One region of the Rhizobium sp. SG570 genome, then DNA from elsewhere that is predicted to be linked to it. Evidence: predicted binding sites of a transcription regulator. Region 1 holds the regulator's gene; each other region holds the start of a gene.
What was found. The regulator LexA, encoded in region 1, represses DNA repair genes until DNA is damaged. The targets are predictions, from matches to a motif close to TGTTCNNNNTGTGTTCNG.
Positions count from the first base shown of each region.

Region 2: FHT28_RS03820 (sel1 repeat family protein) is a predicted target of LexA. The motif match lies at 3,843-3,860, and genes of this name have one in related genera.
Region 3: FHT28_RS12455 (metallopeptidase family protein) is a predicted target of LexA. The motif match lies at 3,023-3,040, and genes of this name have one in related genera.

Region 1 covers NZ_JAAZQI010000002.1:585,321-590,878, forward strand. Annotated here, with positions in the region: gene gltA (citrate synthase) at 1-653, opposite strand, end outside; gene FHT28_RS06690 (ComEC/Rec2 family competence protein) at 934-3,393, shown strand; gene lexA (transcriptional repressor LexA) at 3,374-4,096, opposite strand; gene FHT28_RS06700 (VOC family protein) at 4,521-5,408, shown strand; gene kdsA (3-deoxy-8-phosphooctulonate synthase) at 5,405-5,558, shown strand, end outside.
Region 2 covers NZ_JAAZQI010000002.1:22,068-27,625, reverse strand. Annotated here, with positions in the region: gene FHT28_RS03840 (MATE family efflux transporter) at 1-1,025, opposite strand, end outside; gene FHT28_RS03835 (glyoxalase superfamily protein) at 1,090-1,527, opposite strand; gene FHT28_RS03830 (PilZ domain-containing protein) at 1,837-2,229, shown strand; gene FHT28_RS03825 (pyridoxal phosphate-dependent aminotransferase) at 2,321-3,433, shown strand; gene FHT28_RS03820 (sel1 repeat family protein) at 3,567-3,830, opposite strand; gene FHT28_RS03815 (DUF2147 domain-containing protein) at 4,295-4,633, shown strand; gene FHT28_RS03810 (hypothetical protein) at 4,950-5,111, shown strand; gene FHT28_RS03805 (AMP nucleosidase) at 5,236-5,558, shown strand, end outside.
Region 3 covers NZ_JAAZQI010000005.1:112,022-117,579, reverse strand. Annotated here, with positions in the region: gene FHT28_RS12470 (error-prone DNA polymerase) at 1-585, opposite strand, end outside; gene FHT28_RS12465 (DNA polymerase Y family protein) at 582-2,009, opposite strand; gene FHT28_RS36160 (hypothetical protein) at 2,050-3,000, opposite strand; gene FHT28_RS12455 (metallopeptidase family protein) at 3,164-3,601, shown strand; gene FHT28_RS12450 (DUF1737 domain-containing protein) at 3,655-3,861, opposite strand; gene FHT28_RS12445 (CoA ester lyase) at 3,890-4,810, opposite strand; gene FHT28_RS12440 (hypothetical protein) at 4,922-5,152, shown strand; gene leuD (3-isopropylmalate dehydratase small subunit) at 5,347-5,558, shown strand, end outside.

The DNA.
Region 1 (5,558 bases):
CGTGCCAGCACCGGATTGACGACATACTCTTCGCAGGGAACGGCAAAGCACATGCGCAGGAAGTTCGATGCGTAATCCAGATCGTTCTTCGGATAAACGAAGGGCTGGCCGATATGGTACTTGTAGGCCATGGCGGCAAGCGTCGGCATCTTGGCGATCATGCGCAGGCTCGCGACCATGCGCTGATGCGGATCGGTGATGTCGGTCGAGTCGTGGTAGAAGGCTGACAGAGCGCCGACGCAGCCGCACATGACTGCCATCGGATGCGCGTCGCGGCGGAAGCCGGTGAAAAAGCGCGACATCTGCTCATGCACCATGGTGTGGTGCACGACGCGATAGTCGAAGTCCTTCTTCTGTGCGGCTGTCGGCAGTTCGCCGTAGAGTAGCAGGTAGCATACTTCGAGGAAATCGCCGTGTTCGGCCAGCTGTTCGATCGGATAGCCGCGATGCAGCAGAACGCCTTCGTCGCCATCAATATAGGTGATGCTGGACTCGCACGACGCGGTCGAGGTGAAGCCAGGATCGTAAGTGAAAGTGGAGGTGTTCTTATAAAGGGCACCAATATCAATGACACTCGGGCCGATGGTCCCGGTTTTGACCGGCAGGTCTACCGTCTTCTCACCCCAAGTTAGTTTCGCGCTTTGTTCCGTCATGCTGATCCTCCAAGATTTGGCGGGATTGACGCCATAAAAAGCGCCAAAAGGTTAAGCGACTACCGACTAGCTATATGATCCAGAGCCTAATGCCAAGTTATCCTAATGCCGAATTGTGCATTGCGGTATCAACTTTTGGGCAATGCAGTAGGGCATTTGATCCCCCCGTTCCGGTAAATGGCGCAATTTGGCAGTGGGTGTGCCGATTTTGGTTGAATTCACCGAATGGTGACGGCAAAAATCGCGTCATAGCTGTAGTTTTGCGTGGGGCAGGCAGTGAATGCCTAATTTAGAGGCACCGGAGCAGCAGGAGGATGGCAGGAATCTTCCTGGGCCTGCAGAGCCTCACCATGCCGCCACGCCCTTTGTTTCTCGTGCCAAAGCGGAGCAGCGGGAGCGGACGCAGGATCAGGCGCCGCCGGTCGCGCGTTTCTACCTGGCTGTCAGTCGCATCAGATCCTTTGTTTGGCGCCTGATCGAAGAGGAGGCCGCGCATGGTCGTGCCATCCTGTTTGCGCCGATCTATATGGGCCTCGGCGCGATCTTCTGGTTCAAGGCCGATATCGATCCGCCGCCGCAGACGGTCCTTGCTGCGCTCCTGGTCCTGGCTGGCAGCTTTCTTTTCAGGCGCGAAGCGGGCCGCGTGCTTCGGCATGTCCTCTTCGCCGGCATGCTGGTTTGTCTGGGCATGGCTCTGGCGCAATGGGAAAGCTGGCGGGCATCGACCGTCATGCTTGACTCGGCTGTGACCACGACCGTCACAGGTCGGATCGAAAGGCGAGAGTCCTACGATAACGGAGGTTGGCGATACGTCGTCAAAGTTGACAAGACAGAAAAGCCGGCCATTCGCAGACCGCCGGAGCGCGTCACCATTTTCGTGCGCAAACAGGCAGAACCGTTCAACCTCGGCGACCGCATCCAGGGCAAGGCGCGACTGACGCCTCCGGCCGGACCTGCTCTGCCTGATCTCAACGATTTCGCGTTCAGTTCCTATTTCAACGGCATCGGTGCAAACGGCTTTGCCTTTGGAAAGCCGACCCTACTGTCACCGGCCAGTGATGTCGCTGCGGATTCGGTGTCGGACAAGGCGGATATCTGGCTTGCCGGCCTGCGCAACAGCATAGGCGACAGGATTAGAAGGACCTTGCCCGGCGACACCGGCGCTTTCGCGGCCTCGCTTGTCACCGATGAGAGACGCGCGCTTTCGGACGAAACGACCGAAGCGCTGCGAATGGCCGGGCTCACGCATATCATTGCCATTTCCGGCCTCAACATGGCGCTTTCGGCCGGCATCTTCTATATCGGCCTGCGCTATCTGTTCAGCCTGTTTCCCGGCATGGCGCAGGCGTGGCCGACCAAGAAGATAGCCGCCTTCGGCGCGCTGGTAACCCTGACGGCTTACTATCTCATTTCCGGCTTTGGCGTGTCGGCCGAACGCGCCTTCATCATGATGGCGATCATGCTGGTTGCCGTGCTCTTCGACCGGCCGTCGATCAGTCTGCGCAACGTCGCGCTCTCGGCAATCGTCATTCTCAGCCTGTCGCCGTCGCAGGTGCTCGGACCGAGCTTTCAGATGTCCTACGCCGCGACGCTGGCGCTGGTATCCGGCTACACGCTTTGGAAACGGCGCCAGCATCGGGAAAATATTCTTTCGCGCTCCAGGCTCCTGAGCCCGCTGCTGTTCGTTACGCGCTTCTTCGGCGGCATATTGTCGACCTCCTTCATTGGCGGCGCGTCGACGGCGATCTTCTCGATCGAGCATTTTCACCGGTTGGCGACATACGGCCTTGCAGCCAATCTCGCTGCGATGCCGATCGTCTCCGTCGTCGTCATGCCGTTTGGCATGGCGGCCATGTTGCTTATGCCATTTGGTCTCGACGGGCCCTTTTGGCAAATCACCGGCGAGGGACTGGAGTTGGTCATCGCTATCGCCAAAACGGTGGCGGGATGGGGCGGCGATATTACCTTCGGCCGCCAGCCCGCCTGGCTTATGCCGACATTCATCGCAGGCTTTCTGCTCATGACGATGTTGCGAACGAGCGTGCGCCATGTTGGCCTGCTGTTGCTGCTTTCTTCCCTCGGCGTGGCAGCATTCGGCTCTGGCGTGCCCAAACCGGATCTCATGATTTCCGAGGATGGTGTTCTGGTTGCCTTGCGACAGGACGACATACTGGCAACAAATCGCGAAAGACCGCAGGCTTTCATTTTCGAACAGTGGCAGAGAGCGCTGGTTGCGAGCGAGCATCAACCTCCGACTATCCTTCCTGTTGACAGCCGCCTTCCCCAGATAAGCAAGACGGATCATCGCCGGCGATTGAGCGTCGAAGAGCAGGGCGCAGTTCGCAAGGCAATGGATGAAGCACTCGACCAGGCCATGCAGGGCAGTTTTGCTTGCCAAAAGGGCGCATGGTGCGTCGCGATGCTTGAAAATGGCGCGATGCTGGTCACCATCGAGGACGCAGCTTACCTGTCGCCGGCCTGCGATACGGCCAATATCGTCGTCACTCCCGTACGACTGCGCCTGGATCGCTGCCGCTCCGGCGCCATGCTTTTCACAGGCGCCACATTGCGGCAGACAGGGTCCATTGAGATGGACCTCAGCACCGACAAGCCAAATGTGGTAACTGCGTTCGAAAATCCACAGCGCCCATGGGCTCGGCACAGAACATACAATTGGCGCACAGGCACATTCGGCGCGCCGATCGTCCGAGCATCACCGGTCAGTGATAACGGCGAATGAGGCCAACGAGCTTGCCTTGCACCTTGACGCGATCCGGCCCGAAGATGCGGGTTTCATAAGCGGGATTGGCTGCCTCGAGCGCGATGGAGGCCCCCTTGCGGCGGAAGCGCTTCAACGTCGCTTCCTCGTCGTCGACGAGCGCGACGACGATATCGCCCGGATTGGCAGTCGTTGCATTGCGAATGATGACCGTATCGCCGTCAAAAATGCCGGCATCGATCATCGAATCGCCTCTTACTTCCAGCGCATAGTGCTCGCCCGAGCCGAGCATGTCGGCAGGGACGGTTATGTCGTGGGTATTATTCTGGATGGCCGAGATCGGAACGCCAGCGGCGATGCGGCCCATGACCGGTACCGAAACAGAACTGTTCTGGTCGTCGTTCGCAACTTTTGGCGGAGCAGGCGGCGCAACTGGCTGAGGTTTGCCGAGGCTGCCTTCGATGACGCTCGGCGAAAAGCCGCGGCGCGGCTGCAGGCTTGGATTATAGGCATCCGGCAGCTTGATGACCTCAAGCGCTCTGGCCCTGTTCGGTAGCCGGCGGATGAACCCTCGTTCCTCCAAAGCCGTGATCAGACGGTGAATACCGGATTTGGATGCAAGATCCAGCGCGTCCTTCATCTCGTCGAAAGATGGTGGCACGCCGGACTCCTTCATCCGTTCGTGAATGAAGAGAAGCAGTTCCTGCTGCTTGCGCGTCAACATCGTCTTGGAACCCCAGAATCGAGAAAAGCGTGAAACAAATCCAGAACGGACACTATATGTTCCATATGTGTTCCGCAAGTACTTAAATTTCGGTAAAGCTTTGCACGGACAGTTAAATATTCGACATCACTGGGTGGACCCGATAAAAGTCTCATATGGTTATATCCGCGCTAACATATCGGAAAACATAAGGAAATGCTGTTTAGCCCTTCATTGGGCGCATGCAGCCTACCTTGAGTAGCTGACGCATGGATGAAAGCCATTTTCACGACATGCGATTCCGGTACCGATCAAAGAATCAGCCGCATGATCTAGCGTCTTCGACAGGACATGCGGTCGTCTTGCGCCTCTATCGTCTTGCTTTCATCTTGAATTGGAGGATGGATGGGCGCAAACCTGCGGGCGCAGGAAAATAGGAGACATCATGACTTTGTCGCCGCATCCGCTGGATCATCTCGTATTGCCGACCGTCAATCTCGCTTTGGCGCGCGAGCGGCTCGGCAAGCTCGGTTTCACCGTCGCGCCCGACGCCCGGCATCCGTTCGGCACCGAGAATGCCTGTGTCTTCTTTGCGGACAAGACCTATCTTGAACCGCTGGCAGTGGCATCCCCTGAGCAATGTGAGGAGAGCGTCGGCGCGGGGAATGTCTTCGTTGCGCGCGATCAGGCCTATCGCTTCCGGCTCGGTGAAGACGGCTTTTCAGCCGTGGTGTTCGGCTCGGAGGATGCTGTCGCCGATGACGAGCGCTTTCGGGTAAGCGCCATCTCGGCGGGACGCATGCTGGATTTCTCGCGTCCCATGAAAATGCCGGATGGAACCGAGACCGTCGCCGGTTTTCGTCTCGCTTTCGCCGCCGATCTGCGTGCGCCGGATTTTCTGGCCTTCTGCTGCCAGCGCATCAATCCGCTGCCCGCCGATCGCAGCGTGCTGGAGCGCCATGAAAACGGCGTCACCGGCATTGCGCGGGTGGCGATATCGACACCCACCCCGGCCGCGTTCCGCACTTTCTTCGAAGCGATCGTCGGTGAACCCTGGATATCGGAACATTCTTTCGGTCTGACGATCAGGGCGGCCAATGCCGATATCGAGCTCCTGACGCCGGCAGGCATGGAAGCGTTTTACGATTTGCCTGTTCACTCGGACGATCCCGGCTTGCAGGCGCGCGCAATCCTTTTCAAAACACGCGATCTTTCCGTGACATCGTCGCATTTCGCTGCTAACGGCGTCACCTACACGCGTAAGAACAATCGTATATTGACAAGGCTGGCCCCCGGACCGGGCGCCCTGTTCGCCTTCGAGGAGATAGCATGAGCACGAATTCTGAAGTGATCGTCGGCGAGGGAGCCTCCAAGGTTCTGTTTTCCAACACCGCCAAGCTGTCGCTTATTGCTGGTCCGTGTCAGATGGAAAGCCGCGAGCATGCTTTTATGGTTGCTGGCGTCCTGAAGGAACTCTGCGGCA
Region 2 (5,558 bases), 560 kb from region 1:
GCCAGCAGTTCGACGATCAGTTCCACCGCGGCGCAATAGATCAGAGCCGAGGCCATGGCGATCAGCACGCTGCGGCCGACGCGGGCCGGAAGTGCCGCACCATGATTGTGGCCCGATACGGTCTGCAGCGCGATGCTGAGGCCGAGAAGCGGCAGATAGGCGAAAGTCATCACCCTCGTCACGATCCCATAGGCGCCAACGGTCGAGACGTAGTCGCCCTCGTGCCAGATCGACAGGTTGAAGAGGATTGCCGCCGAGCTCAACGAGATACCGATGAAGCCGAGGCTCATCGGCGCGCCGAACGCGAAGATGCCGCGCCATTCGCCCAGGTGCAGCTTCATGTCGACCGCGAGCGCACCTGGACGACGCAGGCGATATACGAGAATGATCGCCAGGCAGATGAATTGCGCGAGAATCGAACCGCCGGCCGAGCCGACGACACCCCAATGAGCCACGGCCATCAGCAGCCAGTTGGCGAAGATATTGAGCAGGGTCGAGGCAAGCGTCACCAGCGTCATGAAGCCGAGCCTCCCCTCGCAACGCAGTGCATCGACATGCAGCGACAAAAAGAAGCTGATCGGCGCGAAGGCGACCATGACGCCCATGAAGGCTTCGGCATTGGCGGCAACCGTTGCATTTCCTTCCGCCGCCATGACGATGAGCTGTCGGCCCGCCGTCCAATAGACGATGTTGATGAGGATCACGACGGCGATCGCCAGCGCATGGGCGCCGGTGAACACACTCCTTGCCCCGACACGATCCCCGGCCCCGAGGCGGCGCGCGAGAATGCTCGCCATGCCGTTCGAGACCAGCGATTGCAGCGCAATGAGCAACATCAAGGCGGGAAAGATGAGACTGACCGCAGACAGCGCGGCGGCGCCGACATAGACGCCGAGGAAATAGGCGTCGACCACGGCAAAAAGGCCGCTGACTGTCGTGATGACGACGATCGGCGCGGCGGTTTTGGCAAAAACGCCGGGCAGCCAGCCGGTGAGGAACATGTTGGTTTCGGAATGACGTGTCATGTGAAGATCCAGGCGGAGCCGCTTGCGAAAGGCGAAGCTCGAGATTCGTTGAGGACGGGATAAATCAGATGTCGAGCACCAGATGCGGCACGCCGTTCGACGTCTTGCGCGGCGAGATACCATCGGCGTCGACCTGGGCGTTGATGCGCTGCCGGAAGGCCGAAAAGCTCTCGAAGGCGACCACGTCAACCGGCTCGTCGAAGTGAATGGTGATCTTGTAAAGCCCGCCGGACTTCGCTGATAGTGCAAGAACCTTGCCGGTGAAGGCTTGGTTCAGATAGCGGCCGCGAACGGCAGCGCCGACCGCGAAGGGCGCATCGGGCCTGTCATTCGGTTTGGCCGCGAGCGCTGAGAGCGTGTTCCAGTCTCGCAGGCCATGTTGCTTGGCGATGAGCTCCAGCGCGGCGCTATGGCTCATGTCATCGCCGCGCTCAGCCATGGCCTGACGCAAACGCCGGGCCTGCACCTTTAATTCATCTATGGACGGATAGGTCGTCGTCATAAGGTCAGCCTTTGCTAAGGCACGCATTTACGACCGTGGAACGGGGCTCGCATTGCCGTCAGTCAGCATGCCCTATGTGGCTGTGACCAAAACTGCGAGGACTTCACCTTGGATTTTCATCCGCGAGCGGCAGGCGCCTCGAACCGACAATCCGTATGATCGAAGCCAATGTTCCTGTCAAGCTGCATCCAAATCGGCACAAAAGGCGAACCCGTTAAAATTCTACCAATGCAATTGACGCTTCCGCAAAACCTCCGTGCAAGGTTCATGGTGTAACCGAGATGAATTCGGTCTGCTCTTCAACAGGGAATGACAATGCTTCGCGCAACGCATCTGGCGAAAGTCAAATCCGAAGTCTACGAACGGAGTTGGGAACGGTTCTTTGTCCAGAGGCCGGCGCGTCTCGTGGCGGTACGTCCCTGTCTCACCGGTATTTCCATGCGCAGCGCCGAGATCGTCGACATCTCGCGCGGCGGCGCCAGCTTCGTCGTCGCCACGACCGTCGGGCTGCCGAGCCATTACTACCTGAACATTCTCGGCCTCGCCTATCGCATCGCCTGCGCCGAAACGAGCCGCAACGGCAACCGCATCCATGTCCGCTTCATCAACCTGATCGAGCCGGAGACATTGCGCCGCGTCGTTCGCGCCGATTTCATGATCGGCAATACCGAAGCACTCGCCGCGCGCGGCAGGAGACGGTAGGCGCAGATCCCGCAGCTTTCCGCTCTTGCAACGGCACGCCAAGCGCCTATTCTGCCGCACCTTGCAACAGAATTCGGGAAAACAAGCCAGCATGTCCGCCTTTTCGCGCTTCACGCCGCTGATCAGCGCCCTTCCCTCCACCGTGCCTTTCGTCGGCCCCGAAGCGCTGGAGCGTCAGCGCGGGCTGACGGTCAAAGCCCGCATCGGCGCCAATGAAAACGGCTTCGGCCCCGCGCCCTCGGTCATCGCAGCCATGCGCGAGCAGGCCGGCGACATCTGGATGTACAATGATCCGGAAAATTTTGCGCTGAAGCAGGCGCTCGCCGCGCATCTCGGCGTCCAGTTCGCCAATATCGCCGTCGGCGAAGGCATCGACAGCCTGCTTGGGCTCATCGCGCGCATGGTCATCGAGCCGGGCACGCCTGTCGTCACCTCGCTCGGTGGCTACCCTACCTTCAATTTCCACGTCTCGGGCTTCGGCGGCCGCCTGGTGACCGTGCCTTATGTCGACGATCGCGAAGATCTGGATGGGCTGCTCGAAGCGGTCAGACGCGAGAATGCGCCTCTGGTCTATTTCGCCAATCCGGACAATCCGATGGGAAGCTGGTGGGATGCCGACAAGGTCGTCGCCTTCGCTCGCGCGCTGCCGGAAAACTGCCTGCTCATCCTCGATGAAGCTTACAGCGAGACGGGACCAGCGAGCTCATTGCCGGCGATCTCGACGTTGATCGATTTGCCGAACGTGCTGCGCACCCGCACATTCTCCAAGGCCTATGGTCTTGCCGGCGCCCGCGTCGGCTATGCCATCGGCATGCCCGAGACAGTGCTGACCTTCGACAAGATCCGCAATCATTTCGGCATGAACCGGCTGGCGACGGTGGCAGCGCTCGCCGCGCTGAAGGATCAGGCCTATCTCTCCGAGGTCGTCCGCAAGATCCAGGCGGCTCGTGAGCAGATCGGTGCGATCGCGCGGGACAACGGACTCCTGCCGCTTGCCTCCGCTACCAATTTCGTCGCCATCGACTGTGGCCGCGACGGTGTCTACGCCCGCGCCATCGTCGATGGGCTGATCCAGCACGGTGTTTTCATCCGCATGCCGGGTGTCGCGCCGCTCAACCGCTGCATCCGCATCAGTGTCGGACCCGCCCGAGATCTGGATCTGCTGGCCGAAGCGCTGCCTAAGGTGCTGAAGGCGATCGGTTGAATCTCAAACGACGAAACCGCGCCGGCCTTGTTCCGGCCGGTCGCGGTTTTCGATATTTCGGCGGTTCGCCTCTCCGTCGTCCGCCAACATCCCCTCTTTCGAGGTCAGTACGTCGTATTCTTTGTGGCGCGCTTCAGTGCGTGGTCATCCACTCGCGGGCGGCGCGGAGCGCTGCAGCGAGCTGCATCTTGGTCAAAGTCGCGGCGACGTCGGCACGAAGCTCGGCGGCCCGCGCGCTGCCACGGATGGCCGCGATATTCAACCATTTATGGGCGGCCACGAGATCTGCGGTGCAGCCCCTGCCGGTCGCGTAGTTCACGCCCAGCTCGCAAAGGGCATCGGCGCTGTTGCCACCCATCATGGCCATTTCAGACATCGGTGTTTCGAAGCGTGCCATCGGTTTTATCCCTGTTTTACTTCTGTTCGTACTTGCCCTGTTTTTCCGTTAAGACCTTGCCGTCGTTCGCGGCTTTCCGGTCCTTCCGGCCGGCGGGTTTGCCCCGCTCGTTTGATGACCTCACTATCGCAGACGGCCTTCAAAAAACGGCTAAAATGCATGCTTAATTCGGTGCAAACAAAGTGCAAATGCTTGGTAAACTTGGGATTTTGTTAAACATCGCTTGCCTTGCAAATTAAGGACTTTTGCGCGAATTTTACGTTTTGTTAGGATCTGGATTTAAACCCTTCGTTCACCACGAAATGAGCTGTAGTCATCGAAAACAGTATTTTTCGACAGGACGCTGGAGGCCGCATAACGGGAATTTGCGCTTGGAAACCATATTTACCTTTACGTTCGCGTTAGATAATCTTGGCGTATTTCCGGTCGCAGGGCCGGACGGCACCCTGGGGAGGAACAACAAAATGATCCGTGTAACCATTCTCGCCGCGGCGCTGCTCGTCAGCGCAAGCGCAGCCTTCGCTGACGAGCCGATCGTGGGCAACTGGAAGACCGTGGAAGGCGATACCGCCGCCATCACACCTTGCGCGGACAGCTATTGCGTGACGCTGAAAACAGGCAAATATGCCGGCCGGCAGATCGGCAAGATGCAGGGCAAGGACGGCAGCTATACGGGCGAACTCACCGACCCTTCCGAAGACAAGACCTATAGCGGCTCCGGCTCCGTCAGTGGCAATACCGTCAGGATGAAGGGCTGCGTCCTGAAAATCTTCTGCAAGTCGCAGACCTGGACGAGGCTCTAGAGCAATTCCAGGAAAAGTGCGAAGCGGTTTTCCGTCCGGAATTGCGCAAAAACAATAGCATGGAGCGGTGGGGCGATTCCGTGAAACGCGTAACCGCTCTAAGGAGCACACCGCGCGAAAAATGCGTGATTATGTGCGCCTGCCCGCGACCCTTCGGGCAGGCCTCATTAGGCGCGGCATGCAAATCGACAATCAAGTCCGGTAAGATTCATGAACGCTGGATGAACCGGTATCTCAGCACCTGTTCAGCCTGACCATGGCAAAACAGTGTCCAGTATAGGGCACGGGTAGGGTCAGGAACATGGACTCGTTTATCATGGCACGGCGTTTTGTCATCGTTATGCTGTTTGCAGCCGTCTTCGCATTCAGCTTCTCTGTTGCGGTCGAACACGCCGGCCGTAGCGGCGCGCAATCGCATTTCGGGGCAAGCTTCACCTGCCTGCAAACCGGCGCGCCTTATTGCACGACCGTGCAATAAGGAAACATCTCTCCATCCCGGATGGCTGGGCTGGAGGCACGATTGCAAGAAAATAGCTGCGAAAATCCAGAGCCGTCTCTTTCAACGTCGTTTGCTTGTTAACAACGACACTCTATAATGGCTCATGAGCAACAGAATCTCTCCTTTTTCACCCCTCGACATCTCCTCCCCCAGCCCGGTCCAGCCCCGGACGTTCGATGATTCGGCCAAGGCCGTCGACGCGCTGACGGAGCTTTACGATCGCAATACCGCCTTCCTGATCGCCAGTTTCACCGAGTTGGCCAAGGGTGCGCCGATCACGGCGCGCTACCGCGCCTTCTACCCGCAGGTCAGTATCGAAACGACGAGCTTCGGCCATGTCGACTCGCGTCTTTCCTATGGTCATGTCACCGCGCCGGGCGTCTACACGGCCACCATCACGCGTCCGCAACTGTTTCGCCATTATCT
Region 3 (5,558 bases), on a different contig from region 1:
CGACAGCACCATATGGAGCTTCCTGCCGAAGCGCATCCATAGCCGCGCCAGGCATTGCTCCAGCTTCTCCTGCCCTTCCGGCGTCTCCACGCTCTCAGCGTCGGGAACGAGCGCCAACATCATCTCGTCACCCCATACCATCAGGTCGGCTTCTTCAAGCGTGCAGGAGCCTTTCTCAGCCTTGAGATTGCCGGCGCTCAACAGCCGGCAAAGGTGCGCCCAACCCTTGCGATTCTGCGGATAAGCAAGAATGTCGGGCGTATCGTCCGAAAAGACCAGGCGAGCGCCGGGCTGGAAAGCGACCGGCTTCAGGAGCGGCTTTTCCGGCTTCCCTTTGGCTCGAAGCTCCAGATTCTCCTTGAGAGTTTCCTTATATTTCGTCTGGAGAAGCTTGGTATGCGCATGTGCCTTGACCACGCCGGCGACCGAATTGCGGTCGGCAATCCCAAATCCGGAAAGCTTCAGGCGGGCGGCCTGTACCACCATCTCCTCCGGATGCGAGGCTCCTTCGAGAAAGGAGAAGTTCGTTCTCACTCCGATCTCGAAGAAGGGCACAGGCTCGTGAAAGCTCGGACGCGCGTTCATGCGAAAACTCCGTGCATGTACCAGTCCGGCGCCGTCTCGCCTCGGCCATAGAGACCCTTGCGGAACAGCCAGAAACGATGGCCCTCCTCGTCCTCGACCTGGAAATAATCGCGGGCCGGCGTTTCTTCCTCCTCGATCCACCATTCCGCCGAAAGCCGCTCCGGCCCTTCGGCTCGGCTTACCCGATGCATGACGCGCCGCCAGCGGAATTGCCGGGGCGGCCCGTCAGGTACTTCGGCGGCAACGGTTTCGATCAGTTCCGGCATGCGAAACAACCGTAGCGGCCGTTCACCCCGGAAAAAGCCGTGGCCGGCATAGTCGCTGCCTGTCCGCCTATGGGCGGCGAGGATTTCCATGGCGGGCACCGGTCGGGCGGCCCGTTCGGGAATATGACTTTCCCTGAGCTCGAAACCCTGCAGGCAATCCGGTCCCAGCCGCGCCGCGACCCGGTCGGCGAAGGCAGCAAGCGACGTGCCCTGCCGGCCTTCTCCAACGAAATCACCCTGCATCGCATCGAAGGGTGCATGCTGCAGAACATTCAGGCGGACGATCTCGAAGCCGTATCCCACATCGAGATCGTCATGAATGGCGGTAAAACGCTCGGTGAACAGGCTGGCGATCCGGCTCGGCTCCCGCAGCGGCTGCGATGCCCCGGCGGCAATGCGGAATACCGCCCCATCCACCCTGAACAGCAAAAGCTCGAAGGAGCGGCCTCCGACACCACGCGCTTCCAACCCCGGTTTCAGCGTTTCGGCAAGCTGGCGGGCGAGCTGCAGAATATCGGCTTCCGCCTGTACCGGTTCGGCAAGCCGGCGCTCGACAGACAATTGCGCGACCGGCCGGCGCGGCGAAATCGGCTCTTCGACCAGCCCAACGGCCTGATCGAGCCGCAACAGCAGCGATGCGCCGAACCGGCGGGCAAGCGGTGCGCGCGGTGCGGCCAGAAGATCGCCCACCTGCTTCAACCCCAGCTTCTGCAGCGCGGCGATCGTCTCCTCGCCAAGCCGCAGCGAAGCCACCGGCAACGGCGCCAACGCCTCCTCCATGGCTTCTGGGGGAACGATGCGGCTTTCCTCGAAACGGGCGACCGCCCAGGACAGGCCCGGCGCCGAGGAAATGGCGCCGCGCACGTCGAGCCCCAGCCGGGAAATCCGGATCAATATATCCTCGAGCAGCGCCTCCTCGCCGCCGAAGAGATGAGCGCAGCCTGTAATATCGAGAAACAGCCCATCCTTGCCGTCGATCGCCACCAGCGGCGTATAGCGATCGCACCAATCGGCGATCGCTTCCAGCAGCTTGCGATCCGCCGAGGGTTCCTCCTCGACGACATCGAGGGTCGGGCAGATCGCCCTCGCCTCGGCCACGCCCTGGCCCGGCTTCAGCCCGATCATCTCCGCCCGCTCGTTGAGCGCGGTCAGCCGCATGGCATTGTTCAGCTTGCCGGCGCAGACCAGCGGCGGTGTTTCAAGCCGGCCTGTCGAACGCCAGGACAGGCCCCAGCGCTTGCGGGCGATCCGGTCGGTGGGCAGATGCGGAAAGGTCAGCGCCAGAATGCGCTGCGTGTTCGCCGGGAAGGGCAGGGTGCTGAGCATCGGGGACAAGGGCAAAGCGGCGGTCATGGGCATTCCACTCCAGGGTTATGGAAAGAGGCGCCGGGTTACGGCTCTTTTCCAAGGTCAGACGAAAGGCCGGATGACCGATGCTGCCGCCAAGCACCGATCCGTCCGGCAGGGGCCGCGCCTGCGCCGGCGCGGGTTCGACAGAGAAGCGGAAGAGGGCGCTGCTTGCCTCCTCCTCGCCTCCTTGCCGCAACAGAAACAAGGGCCGCTCCGCCGCCTTGGCCCTCAGCGCCAACCGCCGGCTTTCGGTCAGCCCGAAGCGGGCGGGATTGCCGCGCACCTCCAGGATGACGACCGCAAAGGCGGCGCTGGCAAGTGCTGCCTCCGCCAGCCAGAGCGCATCTTCCAGCTTGCGTGGCGAAGCCTGCAGGAATGCCGCCGGCTCCAGTCCGAAATCCCCGATACCGATGGCATAGGGCAGGCCCGCCTCCATCGTGGCGACCGTATCGCCGATCCATAGAACCGGGGATATGGCAGCGCCTGTGCCGGCAGCTTGCGCATGAAGCCGCGCGGCAAGAGCAAGGGTAAAGCCGCTGGCCGCCCCCGCATCGCGCAGGCCCAGCGAGCGGACCTCGGTCAGACCATCAAGGGGAACACCGCCCTGCATCGCCGCATCGAGGTCGTCGACGCCGGTCGCAAGCAATGGCTGGGCAACACCTGCAGAACCGGGTCTCGCCTTCTCCGCCAGCGTTTCGCGCGCCGCCGCGGCCAGCGCCGGTATAGGCCTGCCTTCAAGTCGGGCAATAGTTTCACGCAGGGCAAAAAACGTTTCCCGCGCCACGGCGGCTTCGGCCATGACGTTATCTCCAGATCATTTATGTTCCTGTTATGTTCTTATGGATTCCAGAGGTCGGAAAAAGAGTCAACACCAATTTATAAGAAAATATTCCTTTGCCTTAATCCGCACTCGTAAAAGCGGCGCAAAGGCTCTATATGACCAGCGAAGGAAGGAAGCATTCATGGCTCGCATTGACCAGAGCGAGGATTGGCGGGACCGCCACGCGCCCTCAATCAGCACATTCGAATCTCTGGCCATGGAGGCTTACAGCCACTTGCCGGACGAATTTCGCTCGCTCACCGGCAACCTCATCATCCTCATCGAGGATTTTCCCGATGACGATGTGTTCGAGGACATGGCGCTGGAAACGCCCTTCGACCTGCTCGGCCTTTTCGAGGGTCGCGGCATATCCGAGCGCTTCACCGCCCAGACCGGCGAGATGCCCAACAAGATCCGCCTCTATCGTCGGCCGATCATCGATTACTGGGCGGAAAACGAGGAAACCCTCGGCGACATCATCACCCATGTCCTGATCCACGAGATCGGCCATCATTTCGGCCTGAGCGACGAGGACATGGAGCGCATTGAGGAAAGCGCGGAAGAAGCGACGGATCGATGACCTCAGACCCCGACCGCAGGACGGTCAGGGGAAGGGCACGAGGTACCCGGTACTTACTGCTCGGAAAGCTTCATCTCAGGATCGTAATCCTTTCCCGCGACTTCCTTGACGACACCCTGGCCGCACTGCATCTGGCCGGTGGCCGCATTGAAGGCGTAGGTCGGCGAGCCCGACAGTTCCCAGCCTTTGTTCAGCGCCGCTGATACCTTGTGGCAGAAGGAAGCGTCGTCAGGCCCGGTGAGGAAGCGGTAGAGTTTCATCAAAGCGTCTTTCGTAGGATATCAGCCCTCACCCTGAGCGTGTCGAAGGGTGATGGCGTGCTGCGATCAGGCGAGCTTTATGAACCAGTCTCTCTGCCTGGACAAGATGCAGCCGCTCCACCATCCGCCCGCCGAGGTCCACGACATTGAGATCAGCAGCGTTCGGCGCGGCAAAGGCGCCGATGATGGCCTCAGCCTCGGCAATGGCTGTTGCATCCGGACCGAAATGCCGGTTGGCGGCTTCGATCTGGCTCGGATGGATCAGCATCTTGCCGAAAAAGCCCATGGCGGCGCCCTGGCCGCATTCGGCGTCGAACGCCTCCATATCCTTGAAATCGTTGAAAACGCTGTCGAGGGCCTCAAGCCCGTAGGCGCTCACGGCCAGCACCACCTGCATCAGCCAGGGAACGAGATAGGCGCGGCCCGGCTGCGGCAACACGCCGGTTTCCTTCCTGAGGTCGTTGAGACCGACGACGAAGCAATCGAGCCTGCTGCCCGACGTGCGCCCGGCCTCGGCGATCGAAGCCGCATTCAGGATGCCGCGTGGCGTCTCGATCATCGCCCAGATGCGCAGGCTCTCCGACGCATCCGCCTCGGCCAGCCTGTCGCTGACATCAATCACGTCCTGCGGCTCGTCCACCTTGGGCAACAGCACCGCATCCGGCTCGAGCGCCTGAACCAGGTCCAGATCGTCGGCACCGAAATTGGAGGAAAGCGCATTGATGCGAATGATCCGCTCCTTGCCTGATAGCGGCGTGGCGGCGAAGAATCTCCGTAAATTATCCCGCGCCTCGGCCTTCTTCTCCGGCGAGACGGAATCTTCGAGATCGAAGATGACGGCATCGCAATCGAGGCTATCAAGCTTTTCCAGGGCGCGCCGGTTGATGGCGGGAACGCTCAACACCGAGCGGCGCAGGCGGGCGGGACGAGAGAAGGATGATTGGCTCATAGTGTCGTTTTGCCGCGCTTTTAATCGGCAGGCAAGCCAACAAAAAGCCATGCTCCTCTTGCAGATGGAAAGGAAGAGGACCACATTGCCGTAAGTAGAGAGGTCTCGACCATGCAGAATATCCGTTCCCTGTTCATTGCTCTTGCCGGTATCACCGTGTTTGCAGCCATGGCGCTGTTTACCGTTTCGCTCACGCTTGCCGTCGGCGGTATCCTGACCGTGCTCATGGCAGCCCGTGCGATTTCGCTCCGCATGAAGCCTGCGCCGGTGCGCGCCAAGACGAACAGCCAGCGCGAAATGCGCATCTGGAACGACGGTCGCGGCACGATTATCGATCTCTGAGGTCGGACACAGGGCAGGGGCAGCCTATTGCCCACTGTCGAATGCGCTCGCACCAATCCCAGGCATGTTCCTGAAGGCGGATTGCGACCAAAGCGCCGGTTTTAGAGCATCTCCAAGATTCTCCTTCATTTCGGGCCGGATTTGCTCTATTGGCAGGATAATTCGTGCTTAGACGAAAATGAAGGCAGGACCCCATGGACAAGTTCGTGAAGTTGACCGGTGTCGCAGCACCGCTCCCGGTCGTCAATGTCGACACCGACATGATCATCCCGAAGGATTATTTGAAGACCATCAAGCGCACCGGTCTCGGTACGGGGTTGTTCGCTGAAGCCCGCTACAACGAAGATGGTTCACCGAATCCGGATTTCGTGCTGAACAAGCCGGCCTATCAGAATGCGAAGATCCT